Regions from separate parts of the Chengkuizengella sediminis genome, predicted to be linked through region 3. Evidence: predicted binding sites of a transcription regulator. Region 3 holds the regulator's gene; each other region holds the start of a gene.
The links. The regulator LexA, encoded in region 3, represses DNA repair genes until DNA is damaged. The targets are predictions, from matches to a motif close to CGAACATATGTTCG.

Region 1 (5,428 bases), on a different contig from region 3:
ATTAAATTCATCACCAACAGGTGTAGTGATAGCCACATCCGTTTGACCTACTAGTTGTTGCATCACACACTGCATTGGACATACACAACAATCACAGGTCGTTCTGTCAAAATGTCCCATGATTTCACCTCCAATCGAGATTACGTTCATGTTATTTTATGTGGTAAGATATCGATTGGATTGGGCCAAAGGACTAGGATTCCCCTTTGTTATAAAAAATCCGCATTTGTTTATGTCAATATGTCGAGTGATGATTTTATTTTATGTTAGAAATCAGTGATTCTTCATCACTGTTTGGGGAATATATATTTTTTTTGTTGCTCTATAAATGACATCTTTCCAGTTTTACCAACAAACGTTTCCATGTTATCCCCATAATGCATAAGTAAAATTTTATCTTGAATCTCTTCTGGAAGAGTTAAAAGTTGGCTCAAGTTAGCATGTACTTCGACTTTTCCAGGTTCCTCTAAATTACAATCATGAAGAATGGTTTTGCAATTTCTTTCTTTATGAATGTGTGCAAGCAAGTTAGGATCAAACTGCATATCTGCGCTATAAAATATGTCATCATTAATCAATAATGAGTAACTTAATTTATTTGGAATATGCTTTGTTTGTATCATTTCTATATTTAAAGATGGAGTGATAATCGTATTTTCATTTTCAATTATCGGAATGACCTCAAAAAAATCTTCTAACTTATTTCCTTGTCCATCACTCAACCCTGCTTTTAAACTGTTTTCCCATAAAATAGGTAATAATTTAGAACAAATAAAAAGTTTTGGTTTTATATTATATAAGTATTTTGCTTGAAAGGCTAATTCCTCTACTCCACCTACGTGATCAGCATGTAAATGAGTAATTAATATCCCATCGATTTCTTGAACTGTTTTGTTTAATTGATGTAAAGCCATGGGGGCTGTGATGCCGCAATCAATTAAAAGAGTGAAATCATCAGCATAAACCAATGCATTGTTATTAAAGTATTTTTTTGAAAAGGCACTCCCAGTTCCAATCATTTGTATTTGTATAGTCATCATATTCCTCCCAATCTATTTCCTCTGTTATCCATTAAAGTTCACTTTATAAAGTTACCATAATGATGTAAAAAATACAGACCCAAAATTTTATCTACATGAAAATCGATCTTTTAGCATATATTAACATTGATAAATCAAACATATGTTCTATATAATAATTAATAAAGAAAAACCCTTTAAGGTTGGATGAAAATGAAAGAATCAAATATCAATCGAATGATAAATGAATATATAGTTTCATTGTATTTGTTAAAAGCAATGGATTTTGATAAAAAAACAACAGAATCGATGAAGTTAAATCGCTTTTGGAATACATTTCTTGATCGTTTACATAAAGTGGTGCTTCACGATCATATACGTATAAAAAAAAGAATAAAACAAATTGGCTGTAAAATTGTGGTTGAAGAAATTTTAAGTAACAAAAATGTTCATATTATGTATGTTTTTGAAGGTTATGAACATCATTGTGAGATAATGCCTTCCGTATTAAAAAACAAATGTGAAGAAAAACTAGATGCTTTAATGATAAAATAAAGCGTATAAATGAGGGAGTTGTTATCATAATGATTATAGCCATCAGTATTGTTATATTCATTGGGTTAGGGTGTTTTTCAATTGCCATGTATGTAGGTTGGAACTTATCACATCCCCAAAAACAATCTATCTTAGATTCTCCTATGAGATATGACCTTAAATATACAGATGTTGAATTCAAAAGTAGAGATCAAGTAACTAAACTAAAGGGATGGTTTATACCTAACCATTCAACAGAACCTGCTAAGATGACCATCATTTTTGTCCATGGTTATACAAAAAATAGGGAGCAAGACAATTTTCCATTTTTATCATTAGCTCAATCCATAGTTAAAGCAGGATACAATGTTCTTTTATTTGACTTAAGAAATTCAGGTGAATCGAGTGGAGGTTTAACCACTTTAGGGCAGCTTGAAAAATATGATGTTTTAGGAGCAATAGATTGGATACAACAAAATAAAGAAGGAAAAGTAGGTTTGCTTGGTGTATCCATGGGTGCTGCTACTGCAATACAAGCAGCGGCTGAAGAGCCTTCTGTAGCTGGACTTATAGCTGATAGTCCTTATCATGATTTGAAATATTATTTAAGAACTAATTTAGCAACATGGTCTAATCTACCTAATTCTATATTCACACCTTTAATTATGAATATATTAGGACCTCTAATTGGAATTAAACCAGAGGAGGTTTCACCTATCAAATCTGTGGATGCAATTTACCCCAGACCTATATTATTTATCCATAGTGAGGGTGATCAATCTATCTCTTATACGGAAAGTGAAAGGATGTTCAACAAACATCCTGACCAATTTGAATTTTGGAAAACGAAATGTGAAGTACATGTCCGTTCCTTTCAACAATATCCAGTAGAGTACACAAATAAAGTCATTTCATTTTTTAATAAAATATCTTGCTGATGTGACATATGATGATCGAAAAAACAATCACTCCTTAATACAATAAAAAAATTAAGTATTTATCGCAACTCTGGTTTGATATGAGAGTATAACATTATTAAGAAGAAATTATTTGGAGGTTTGACAAAGTATGAAATTCAAACGCACGTTTTTACTTATAGTAGGCCTTTCTATTTTAGGGGCTGCCACTGTTGTCGCTGACAGTAAAATTAAACAATACAGCGGAAAGGAAATTTCTGTCCAAGTCAATGGAGAACTGTTATCTAAACCGGCTTTAAATATTGAAGGGACGACAATGTTACCAGTTCGAGATATAGCAAATAAACTTCAAGCTATGGTTGAATATAATGCAGCTACAGATACTGTTTCCATTTACAAACCAAATGTCCAAGTATCATTATTAACTAGATTAAAAGATGGGCAATTTGGAACATTTGGTACAGTACCTAAAAACGATGAAAATGAGTTTTTCATCTTTACGCAAATTGATACATTATTAACAGATATAGATTCTCTGAAATATGAAATTATTGATCCTAATGGTTCTATTGTTTATAATTATACTGAGCCAGATTTGACTGAACAAAATGAGAATATGTGGTTGTATACCCCAAACATTAACTTCACAGCTAAAATCACAGGTGAATATACAGTAAATGTTTATATGAAATTGACTGAAAGCGATGAGTTTTCTCTTGTAGGTCAAAAAGTGTTTACTGCAAATTAATGCAAATTGATTTCATAAACTGTTCATGTTACGATATGTGTGTACATACGTAAATTATGAGAAATACACAAAACACATAGTATGATGAACATCTACTAGAAAAGAGGTACTAAATGACGGACGAGTTAAGCCATCAAGATGATGAACAAAGTTTTATTATTACGGATGATCAAGGCAATGAATATGAAATGTCGATTGTTTATACATTTTCAGTAGTTGATGATCAGTATGCTGTATTAATTGATAATAACAATCCAGAAGGTGACGGAGTTATCTTTAAATTGGTTGAAGAAGGCGAAGAGAATTTTCTTGAGCCAATTGAAAGTGATGATGAATGGCAACGAGTCGTAGCCATCTATGAGGAAATTGTTGCAGAAGAAAACAAAAAAGTATAAAAAATAAAAACCGTTTAATGATTTTGTATTCATTAAACGGTTTTTTAAGAATGCAAATGAACATTTTTTATTTTGATAGAAACAGTGAGTTTATGTTTGACTGTAACTTTATAAAAACTCTACTTACGAGGATTATAATACATTTTACGTCCATTAAATAATTGAAGTTCAGCTTTGAATTGTTTTCCTAAATATTTACACAATTCATTTCCTTTTGCTTTATCTCCATGAGTGCAACCATCGGGTAATACAACTTGAATGTATGACTGTTCATCATCATCTTGAGTCATATTGCCAACCCCTACGATAATATACTTATATAGATGATTGATTCCTTTAAGATAAAACCATTTTCCTTCTGAATCCGATTTTGCTTCCATTGTATAGGGAAATGCAGCCTCACCATAATCCCATCCCAATTGTTGCCCCGTATTATTCATTTGTTCCTTATAAGTTAATAGTTGCGCTTTCACTTCATCTAAAGTTATAGACGTTACCGTTGATTTCTCTTTGAATTTTATGTATGCGCTTTGACTCAAATTAGACACCCGCCTTATTTAATACCGAACTAACAAGCTTTTTTTCATAAACATCATAACATCAGAAGGTAACTTTTACAACGAATATCTTATAGATATGAATAAAGTGTTACTATTTATTAATAATTATAAATAAAGTCAAAAATTATGATATAATAAATTGTAAACAATATTCAGAAAATAATAGGAGGTGTAAGGTATGTTCGATAAATTATATGATGTAAATGAGAATACACATGTTAATTTTATTGGATTTACTTCTGAAAATTTTCGTTATGATTTTGCTTTTGTTTACACAGATAATTTTTTTGGTAAGCCACTTGTAGTGTGTATGCAAACAGGAAGATCTTCACTATTATGCTTTGATGATTTAGATAACTTAGATTATTTACAACGTATATTTAGCATCAACGAGGTGGAGGCTGAGGAACTTTCAGATTTTTTAAAACATAGAATACCTTCTGTACCGAATATTGCTCAATACTGATCCTTTATTTTCATGTCCTCAGAGCCCCTCACCTTTTAAGGGTTTAAAATTAACGAATGGCTGATGTTTCTACGATAACTTTCACATTTTTAATTGTTTTATCTTCAGGTCCTTGAATCGGTAAACCTACCTCTAAGTGTTCATTTATATAATTAATGTTTTCTTGTGTCACAACTTCACCTGGTAATAATATTGGAATCCCAGGCGGATATACCATAATAAATTCAGCAATAATTCTGCCTGCAGATTCCTGAAACTCAATCACTTCAGTATCTGCATAAAAGGCATCCCGTGGTGAGAGAGATAACTGCGGGATTTCTGGTGTTTTTACAAATAAATTCTTTAATTCTTTTTGGTTGTAGTATTTTTCAGAGAGATGTTGAAGAGATTGTATCAATCCATCTATTTTTTCAATCGTATCACCTGGAGTGATAATACAAAGAATATTATACATATCACTTAATTCTACTTCGATGTTATAATCATCTCTTAATATATTTTCAACTTCATATCCAGAAAGTTGAATTCCTTGCAGGTGAATCGTTAATTTGGTTGGATCATAATCATAAGTTGCTTCACTTCCAAGTATCTCCTCGCCAAAACAATAAAACCCCTTAATTTCATTAATTTGTTTCCTAGCATGATCAGCTAAAGATAAACTTAAAGATGCCATCTGAGCTCCATTAATAGCTAAGTTTTTACGGGCAGTATCTAATGATGCCAATAAGATATATGAAGTTGATGTTGTAGTTAACATACTCATAATGGATTGAACTCTTTTTGCATCAA
Region 2 (5,428 bases), on a different contig from region 3:
GTTTATATTTACAAGGTTTAACTTATTCACCCATTAAAGGCGGAGAAGGAAACATAGAATTTTTAGCATGTTGGAATACTTCTAATGAATTGAATAAGACTATCGTGCAATCTGATCACTTCTCAAAATTAATTGATGAAGTTCTTAATCAAGCTAAAGAATTATCGAATTAAAGATCACCGGTAGGTGGTTTTTATTTCACATTATATGTAAAGGCTTACATTATTGATGATGTCCAATATATTTCATCTCAAGGATGAAATTCTGTTAATTATGGCAGGAAATTGATGTCTTATCTCGAATATTAATTTCGAGGTGATATGATGCCATATGAAAAGGATTTATTGGTATTATTACTCATTGTTATTAGTGTATTAGTTTGGTTCTTCTTTCTGATCAGGAAATGGTTCAAAACAGCAATGAGATCCAATATCCCACTTCATGAGGCTAGTGAGCCAAAAGGAAAGGCGATTTCCATTCTAGAAAGATATGGTTACGATGTAATTGCGGGAAAACTAGTCGTACCTATTCAAATTAATATCGATGGGTCAGATCTTTCAAGCCGATTTTATATTGATTATATAGCTACAAAAGATAATGAAGATTATATTGTAATACTTGCAAAACATCGTCATAATGTAAATTGGAAAGCAGGGAGCTCAATTAGAGATCATTTATTTAATTATGCGATCTTATACGACAAGATTAAGGGTATTATCTACGTAGACTTATCAAATAATACCATTAAAAAAGTAGTTTTCCAGTGGTAAAAAGTCAAGTGAAATTAATATAAATTTACTTAATTTTAGGAGGAAGTTATGAAAGGACAAAGATTGATAAAGATTAGAGAATTAATTACAAATCATGACATAGAAACACAGGAGGAATTAGTATCCTCCTTAAAAGAAGCTGGCTTTAACGTAACTCAAGCAACAGTATCTAGAGATATTAAGGAGCTTCATCTCATTAAAGTTCCTTTAAACGATGGTAGATATAAATATGCAATCCCTGTGGAGAAAAAGTTTAATCCGATTCATAAATTAAAAAGATCATTAGTTGATAATTTTCTTCATATCGATGCTGCAGATAATTTATTAGTTATGAAATGTCTACCTGGAACTGCGAATGCAATCGGTTCTTTATTAGACAATTTAGAATGGAATGAAATACTTGGCTGTATTTGTGGAGATGACACGATCCTTATTATTTGTAGAACGAAGGAGCAGAGTATAGAAGTTAAGGATAAACTTATTGCTATGCTGCCTTAAATGTAGATTTTTAAAATAATATCAGTATATTCAAATATTGTAATATTCATAACTTACTTATATCTCATCAGTTCTTTTAAAGGGAACATATGTATGGTACAATGTATTCAAACAAACGTTCGTATCATTAGATAACAGAACAAGATGGGAGGTAAGTTTGTCAAAACTGATTTTAATATGAATCTAAAATACTTTATTTCTTTTAACAATCATCCTAAGTTTCTATTCGTTGATATATTCGTTTTGACAAAGTAGATAATTATGCTAATTGAATGCTCTATTCGTAACTTGGCTATAATAGAAGAAGCAAACATCCAATTTCTAAATGGATTCCATGTTTTCACAGGTGAAACAGGTGCTGGAAAATCAATGATTATTGATGCATTAAGTTTGATTATTGGTGGTAGAGGATCATCTGAATTTGTTAGACATGGATCTCAAAAAGCAGAGATTGAATGTTTATTTCACTTGGAGAAAGATCATCCAGTAATAAATGTACTTATAAAATTTGGAATAGAAATTGATGAAACTGAAAACTTAATCATTCGAAGGGAAATTACAACTCAAGGAAAAAGTACATCAAGAGTAAACGGCGTATTAGTCAATTTATCTATGTTACGTGAAATAGGGGAATGTTTAATCAATATCCACGGGCAGCATGAACACCAATCATTATTAAATGTTGATCAACATTTATTGTGGTTGGATTTATTTGGTGATGAAAAAATTAAGAATTTAAAAACTAAATATCAATCTATCTATAAGAGATACACAATGGTTCAAACTGATTTGAGACAACTAGAAGAATCGGACAAGCAACTTTTACAAATGAAAGATCTATATTCTTTTCAAATTGACGAAATTGAAAAAGCACAGTTAAAAATGGGAGAAGATGAATTTTTAACTGTAGAAAAGCACAAACTAGCTAATGCAGAGAAAATGTATGATGGAATAAATAAAGCATATCAGCTCCTATTTGGAACAGAACAAACATTAGATTCTATAGGAAAAGCTGTTTCAAATATTGAGCATATATCTCACTATGATCAGAAAGTGTTACAACCTTTATTAGAACAAATACAATCTGCATATTATCAGATTGAGGATTCATCATTTGGTTTAAGGGAATATCGGGAAAATATAGAGTTTAACCCGTCTCGTCTTGATGAAATTGAACAAAGACTTGCTTTGATAGCATCCCTAAAAAGGAAGTATGGAGAAAATCTCGAAGAAATTTTGAATTATGTGGAGAAAATAAAATCTGATCTTGAGCAAATGGAAAATAAAGATGTTAAAATTCAGGAGCTCGAAGAAGAAAAAGAAATTATTTTAAATGAGTTGAGGAAATCAGCTAAACAATTGTCAGACAAAAGAAGAAAAATATCAAATCAATTGTCAAAAAAAATTGAATTAGAACTATGTGATTTACAGATGGAGAAGACCAAGTTTGATGTACATATGTCTAATGATATGAGTCATTTTACTAAAGAAGGATGGGATCATATTGAGTTTATGATTTCACCAAATCCAGGAGAACCATTAAGACCACTACATAAAATAGCTTCTGGTGGAGAAATGTCTCGTATTATGCTTGCTTTAAAAACCATTTTTTCTAAAATGGATCGGATACCAGTATTAATATTTGATGAAGTAGATACAGGAGTAAGTGGACGGGCTGCTCAAGCAATAGCAGAAAAAATGTCAATGTTGTCAAAGGAATGTCAGGTGTTTTCCATTACTCATTTACCACAAGTTGCCTGTATGGCAGATGCACATTATCTAATTCGTAAGTCCATTGAAAACGATAGAACCTTTACCCATGTAAGTCATTTACATGAAGAACATCGAATTAATGAAATGGCACGAATGCTTGGTGGTGTTGAAGTGACAAAAACAACGGAACATCATGCCAAAGAAATGCTTGTCATGGCCGATAAGAAAAAGGAACAGAGGAATCATTTACAATTATAAAAGAACGGCGTGGAGGATAACTTATAGGTACGCAATTGGCGATACCCTATTCGTCAAGCGAAGGAGGATAAGGGAGTGTGATTTTTTGTTCGTAAAAAGATTGATTGGACTTCTGCTCGTTTTCTTCATTTGTATCTTTGGTTTATCTTCTCCATTTCAAAGTTATGCATCATTTCCGACTGAATTAAGGTTATTTTCTGGTCAAGGAAAGCAGCTGGATTTTACGATGCCTGTTCATGCTCAGCTCACTGTTCAAGACCCAACTGTTTTAAAAGTTAATGGGCAATCTAAACCTTCGTTTCAGTTGGATTTAAATGAACCCATTTCCATACAGTCAAATGAGATTGGACACACTGAAATGCAGTTGAAATTATTTGGTAAGATCCCTTTTAAAAAAGTAAGTGTAAATATTATGCCTGATTTAAAGGTTATTCCAGGCGGACAAACAATTGGGGTAAAGTTGAAATCTGATGGGGTTTTAGTTGTAGGACACCACCTCGTATCATCATCTGAGGAGAATAAAATTTCTCCAGGAGAAAAAGCAAAGGTAAAATTAGGAGATTTAATAACCGAAATCAATCAACAAAAAATTACTAAAGTAAGTAAAGTTTCTGATTTTGTGAATGATGCTGGCAAAAAAGGACAAGCAATAAATTTAACTTTATTAAGAAACGGAAAAGAACTTAATGTAAAGTTAAAACCTGTTTTTGATGTAGAGGATAATAAATATCGATTAGGACTATACATTCGTGATTCAGCTGCGGGTGTAGGAACCCTTACATTTTATTCCTCTGATTTAAAAAAATATGGAGCATTAGGACATACGATTACAGATATGGATACAAATACTCCAATCGTTGTAGGTGAAGGCGAAATTGTACACTCTAAAGTCACATCGATTTCTAAAAGTAAAAACGGTATACCAGGTGAAAAAAGAGCTATATTATCAAATCAAGGTAAAGTATTAGGAGATATTATTAAAAACACACCATTTGGAATCTTTGGAAATATGGGTGAGTTGCCCGATCACGGTAAAATTAAAAAAGCACTGCCTGTAGCATTTGCTGAAGAAATAAAAAAAGGACCTGCTCAAATTTTAACCGTTGTAGATGGTCAAAAAGTTGAAGCATTTGATATTGAAATCAAACATATTGCTGAACAAAATGCACCAGCTACAAAAGGAATGATCATTAAAATTACCGATCCACGTTTAATTGAAAAAACAGGTGGGATTGTACAAGGAATGAGTGGTAGTCCAATTATTCAAGATGGGAAAATTGTAGGTGCTGTTACTCACGTTTTTGTAAATGATCCAACCTCTGGGTATGGGTGTTTTATTGAATGGATGTTAAAAGATGCAGATATTATGGAAAATATAAACAAAAATAATGAAGGTTCTGCTGCTTAGTACTATTGAATAAAATAAGAAGCATTTAAAAGCATAAATTAAAGATGATTTATCTCAAAAGTTAGCGCCCTTAAAGGGCGCATTTTTTAAAGATTAAAAAAGAAATTCGATGATATCATCAAAAAAGTGAGTTTTATCAGATTTTTGTTCTATATTTCCAACAAAAAAATTTTTTTCGACAGAAGGAATTTGATTTGTCATGTCGAAATGATAGTTATGGCAAATATTTCTTTTGAGGAGGATCTTTCGTGCAACAAAAAATTCAAGTGTTATTAGCAGATGACAACAGAGAATTTACAAATTTACTTTCAGAATATATTTCTGAACAGGAAGATATGGAAGTGATGGGGATTGCGTTTCATGGTGAAGAAGTTATCGACTTAATTGAACAAGGAAAAACTCCGGATGTTCTTATCGTTGATATCATAATGCCTCATTTAGACGGTTTAGGGGTATTAGAGAAACTTCGAGAATTAAATATATCACCACAACCAAAAATCATAATGCTCACCGCTTTTGGGCAAGAGAATATTACACAAAAAGCAGTTCAACTAGGTGCTTCTTACTACATATTAAAGCCATTTGATTTTGATGTGTTATCAAATCGAATTAGACAATTAGTCAATCATTCATCTGTTGTTTCATCTCGAAGTTCACTATCATCTTCTTCAAAACAAAATATTGTTCCTATTGCAAAAACGAAAAATCTGGATGCCAATATCACTTCCATTATTCATGAAATTGGTGTACCAGCTCACATTAAAGGGTATCAATATTTACG
Region 3 (5,428 bases):
TTCTACACCCAAATAACGTATAAATCTCTCAAAACACGTCTTTAAATCAAACTTTAATTGTTCTGAAACCGTAAACCCAGGTTCCCACCACCAATTTTTAATCATTAAAACTTTTTTCTTTTTATCTTTAACTGGTTCAAACCTTGCTATAAACCGATCATTATGTAAAATTGGTAGTACATAATAACCATAACTACGTTCATTTACAGGTTTGTAAACTTCCCATATATATTCAAACTCAAAGAGTTCCTTAATTAACTTTCGATCCCATATCAGATTATCAAGTGGTGCAATAATTGAAGCATAACTTTGACCACCACTATGTTTTGTTAGAAAGCTTTCATCTGTTTTTCTCATATAGAATTTATTAGATATTCCGTGTATTGTTACTTCAATTAATTTCCCAGCCTCAATTAATCGTTGTAAGGACATTTTACGATCAGAACTTTTAATTCCTCTAATCCCTAACCATGCGTCCCCTGATCTATCCCATAATAGACCAATCGCTCCTATACGCCTCATTACATACCAGTCTACATATTGCTCAAACGTTTTATTTGGATCTTCCTTTAATAACAATTGCTCAGGAAGATTTCGATCTGTAACATCATACATTTTACGTGTTCTATCCTTATTATAAATAATTAAATCTCCTGCAAAATATAAACTTTCTAAGGCAGCTCTAGATAATCGAGTAGGTGCCCACGGCCAATCGACAATTTGATTATATGATAAATCTTTCGAAGATACCGGTCCCTTTTCTTTTATTATGCTTATTACATCATGACGAATTGCCTGCACTTCTTTTACATTCTTTAATTGTTCTCTCTTCAAAGCTCTAAACCTTGAAAAACAGGGCCAATCCTCAGTAAGATAAATTGACATGTTTTTATCCCATCCATCTAATAAAACCCGTTCTTTGTATAACAATTCTTGAAGCATGTGAGTACAAAAATTATAAATTCTGGATTGCAACACTAACTCTTGGTTAAAACCTACTACATTCAATGGATCAAATTGAATGCATCCAACACGATGAATAAAATCAATGATTCCTTGTTTACCCGAAAATTGATTTGAAGGTTTCAAACCTTGATATGAAATAAGAAAGTCGCGTGCTTTTGCTTTTGATAATGATATTTTGTCCATAGTGACATAAACTCCTTATAGATCATACTCTACTATTCTTCACTATTATTGGCACATTTCCTCATGTCAATTACACCATTTATAATTCAACATTAGGAATCAACAAGGCTTGTCCTATAATGATATTACTATTTTGTAGTTGATTCTCCTCTTTAATCTTAGAAATAAAATATCGGATGTCCACTTCTTTGGGTACATAGCTCTTAGCAATACTCCATAATGTATCTCCAGGTTTTACATGAATTTGTATAGTTTGTTCGTCTTGAAGTTGAACAGTTACCGTATTTTCGGATGCAAAAACATTCAAGATCGTTCCAAACATCAATCCAATTGTTACAATCACAGTGATAATTAAAATAAATAGTACCTTTTTTCTTAAAATAGTTGATTTGTTTTGAACTTTTAGCTGTACTGCTTTTTTTGTATCTATGGCATTACTTGTATAAATTAAATGCATATAATTACCTCCAAACATTTGTTCTAATTTCAGGTTATCACGAACAGTTGTTTGTGTCAACATATTTTTCGAACTTATGTTTGTGCGAAATAACGTTCTATGTTATAATACCAAATAATACATAGAACGTTTATTGTGATGAAAAAAATGGGGAGGGAATTAAATTGAACAAGTTATCTACTAGGCAACAATCAATATTAGATTTTATTAAAGAAGAGGTGCAAAAAAAAGGCTACCCTCCATCCGTTCGTGAAATTGGAGAAGCAGTAGGTTTAGCATCCAGTTCTACAGTACATGGCCATTTGGAAAGATTAGAAAAAAAAGGGTTTATTCGTAGAGACCCTACAAAACCACGTGCTATCGAAATATTAGATGAGGAAAATCCTACTATCGCTACTTCTTCCATAGCACAAGTACCTTTGATTGGAAAAGTTACCGCTGGTCTTCCAATTCTTGCTACAGAAAATATAGAAGAGTACTTTCCACTTCCAAATCATTATGTCGGAGATTACAATGTTTTCATGCTTCAGATTGTTGGAGAAAGCATGATTGAGGCTGGAATTCACGATGGCGATTACGTTATCGTAAGGCAGCAGCAATCCGCAAATAATGGTGAAATTGTGGTTGCCATGACCGAAGACAATGAAGCAACCGTCAAGAGATTTTTTAAAGAATCCAACCATTTTAGACTACAGCCTGAAAATTCAACAATGGAGCCAATTTTACTCAATGAAGTTAGTATATTAGGCAAAGTAGTGGGATTATTTAGAGACATTAGTTAATAAAGACAACTGCAAACTAAAATTTATTAAAGCGTCTTATAAAGATTAAACTTCTTCCAATATTGGAGGAAGTTTTTTTATTGATTTGATTAATTTATCATTTGATAAAACAAAATTTATAAAGGCATTCACACATTTTAACTAATATTGGTAAAAAAGTATAATCAAATTTTATTTTGCTTCATACATTATTAAAGTGCGAAAATTTTACATTTCATTTACTGAAAAAAAACATTTTTGTGCTATGGTTTGATTATCAGATAGAAAAATATAAAACATGTAGGAGTGAGACAATGGATTTATTTGGGTATGGGGATTATAAATTCTCAAACTTTCATGAGAGGACTAGACACCGTTTATACGAAGAATTTGAAAAATTAGAAGGTAAGAAATCATTAAAATCTCCAAAAGAAACAGATTTATTTAATAACAATTATAAAAAATATCGTTGAATTCCAAGAAGTCATCGAACTTGTTCTATTAAAAAAACCATCATATCCCTCTCAAGGAAACCTTGGCACATGCTGAGGTTTTTTATACTCTAAGTATACCCGTCAGGACATTCAATAAATAATTGTTATATCCACAACTTGCCATCTTGATGCTAGATTTTGAATTCTTATAAAAAACTCACCCTCATATCTTCGATGATAATTAAAGTCAAAATAATTTTCTCCAGTTGTATGTACTTCTTGAATTTTTTTACTGCCATCCCACAATTGTATACGAACAAATGGTTTAGATGAAATATAAACTCTACTAATAGAATCAATAAGAGGAACATCGTAATACGCACGTTTGTTTAACCTGGGACTATAAGAAACTCCTTCTGTTTGTACTAACTTTTTTAACATGCTAATAACTCCTCCTTAATAAATTAGTAATATTTATTTATTCATTATCATAATAATATATTTTTTAAGTTTCATAATTTTTGATTACAACGAACTGAACCCGAAAAATGATATAATAATATAGATATACTTTCATTTTCAAGTAACAATATACAAATATGTATATTTCTAATTTAAGTAAAACAAAAAAACAAAAAATCCATAATAAAAGCTTCTCCATAGCGGAATAAGCTTTTATTATGGATTTTTTCAATTAATCAATGCGATAGCTAAATCTCAATATTAAAACCCGAATATTTGGTATTAAGACTGGATGACCCTTGTTATTGCACATGTGGAAATTACAGTTGGAAAATTACTAGTACCACTACCAGTTACTACCGCAATCCCTTCTCCAACATCAGTAACTGTGCCCAGTATGTTAGGAACTATTCCCAATGTTTCCACGAATACGTCTTTTCCTTTAAGTAATTTTAATACATTTGTCATTGGGGCTTCACAGCAACTACATTCTCCCACATTTTTTTTAATTGGTTTTAGCCTTAAATTACGACTAGGCATTGGTACAAAAACCGCAACAACATTACAAATAGGATAATTTCCTTGTGAAGTAAACACTATAAAGTCATTAACTTCATTTATCACCTGACTAACTGGATTAGTTGTTTGGATTAGAATGCTGACTTCCTCCCCAACCAACTGTTCCAAAACACATTGCATAGGACAAACACAGCAGTCACATTTTGTATCACCAAATATGGACATCTTTTACACCTTCCACTCAATATAGTCAATAATTAGATACTTTATCTTATGAAATGACTGTTGTAATGAATTGGACGTTTGTTCTTATTTGAAAAAATGGGCGATCTGTCCAACAAAAAAAGCGCCATACTAGCGCCCTTCCGGTTAACCGTTTAATAATAAATTTTTTTTTTCAAACTGTTCTATAATGTAAATACTGTTGCTTTTAGACTTCGGGATCCAGCAAAGATAGCAATACTTGCTCCACCAATCACATTTGTACAAACTAGTTCATACGTATTGATTCCAAGACTTGGGTTATTGTCCACTAAAGAAAAGTTTGGGAGGTTTGTATGTCTAAAAAAATCATCCGGTTTTGAGTAGTCGATTTCGTCATTGATCGTTGCAATGACATCACCATTGCGTAGGAGCTCATATATTACTTCAAAAGTTGTAAGTGTATTGAATTCAAAATCATCTACAGCAATTTGAATCATTGATTCCAATAATACTTGTGTTTCCTGTGGTTCTTTAACACATACATCAACTGTAAGAATAACTTGAGACGTACCATCATCAGGAAGTCGTATTACATCTGGATCGATAAAACCATATGGATCTAATACAAACATCTGAACAACAACTAAGGGCTCTTTATTTAAACCCATTAGATTCCCCCCTCTTTACTATCCCTCATCCTATCTTATGAACTTATAATCCATTTGCTTGGACTAATATCCCTAGACATTCATACAAAAACCAAGGAATTTAAATTTAAAGCTCCTTGGTGAAAAGAAGTACTATGGGATTAAACTTATCGGGGATTGAGGAAAAAATAAAATTTACCGTCTATAAAGGCGGTTTCTTCATTTAAAAGGAGAATCATAATCACGTGTAGATATAATTTTTATATTCTTTGTGTCACTATTTGGACATTTATCCCATTTTAGTAAGTTATGTAGGATTTCATTAGCCAGAAGTTCAGATGAAAGACTGTTATAGGGTAGCGTCAGGAAAACGCAAAATATCTATGACGATACCCCTCTTTATGTTAAAATATAGTCTTTTCTATTTACAAATGGTCCAATGTTACTTGTTTTTTCTAAGGCGCATGCTACTGATATATTACTTTGATACCAGTTAATAAAATCTTTAACTTATTCATGGTTAAATCGTATTCTTTCTCTAGTCCGTTTTCCATAACAATTACTAAAATTGCATTATTGTTATTATCAACTGTCTCTTTCTGGTGTTGCAGATGCTTCATTTGTATTTTCACTTTCTCCTGCTGCATTTACTGCGGATAACACAATAATACTTTGTTCCATTTTCTACTCCAATATTCTACAAGTCAAGAACCAAATATCTCATTATCTATTACTTCGTACTATTACATAAATTTGACTATCTATTACTTCAGTTTGAATGTCACTTCTTTCTTT

Region 1: a site for LexA is predicted at 1,176-1,189, ahead of EPK97_RS02085 (YhjD family protein). Genes of this name have one in related genera too.
Region 2: a site for LexA is predicted at 1,377-1,390, ahead of recN (DNA repair protein RecN). Genes of this name have one in related genera too.

The regions. Positions count from the first base shown of each region.
Region 1 is NZ_SIJC01000001.1:425,284-430,711, reverse strand. It holds gene EPK97_RS02095 (hypothetical protein) at 1-120, opposite strand, end outside; gene EPK97_RS02090 (MBL fold metallo-hydrolase) at 288-1,037, opposite strand; gene EPK97_RS02085 (YhjD family protein) at 1,233-1,574, shown strand; gene EPK97_RS02080 (alpha/beta hydrolase) at 1,604-2,491, shown strand; gene EPK97_RS02075 (stalk domain-containing protein) at 2,622-3,218, shown strand; gene EPK97_RS02070 (DUF1292 domain-containing protein) at 3,332-3,613, shown strand; gene EPK97_RS02065 (DUF1885 family protein) at 3,733-4,152, opposite strand; gene EPK97_RS02060 (DUF3055 domain-containing protein) at 4,352-4,639, shown strand; gene EPK97_RS02055 (aminotransferase class I/II-fold pyridoxal phosphate-dependent enzyme) at 4,689-5,428, opposite strand, start outside.
Region 2 is NZ_SIJC01000002.1:222,424-227,851, forward strand. It holds gene EPK97_RS05570 (TlyA family RNA methyltransferase) at 1-173, shown strand, start outside; gene EPK97_RS05575 (hypothetical protein) at 324-770, shown strand; gene ahrC (transcriptional regulator AhrC/ArgR) at 819-1,268, shown strand; gene recN (DNA repair protein RecN) at 1,530-3,239, shown strand; gene spoIVB (SpoIVB peptidase) at 3,325-4,647, shown strand; gene spo0A (sporulation transcription factor Spo0A) at 4,896-5,428, shown strand, end outside.
Region 3 is NZ_SIJC01000005.1:288,101-293,528, forward strand. It holds gene EPK97_RS12745 (DNA glycosylase AlkZ-like family protein) at 1-1,149, opposite strand, end outside; gene EPK97_RS12750 (LysM peptidoglycan-binding domain-containing protein) at 1,229-1,606, opposite strand; gene lexA (transcriptional repressor LexA) at 1,771-2,388, shown strand; gene EPK97_RS12760 (hypothetical protein) at 2,682-2,840, shown strand; gene EPK97_RS12765 (hypothetical protein) at 2,952-3,242, opposite strand; gene EPK97_RS12770 (hypothetical protein) at 3,546-4,007, opposite strand; gene EPK97_RS12775 (hypothetical protein) at 4,190-4,654, opposite strand.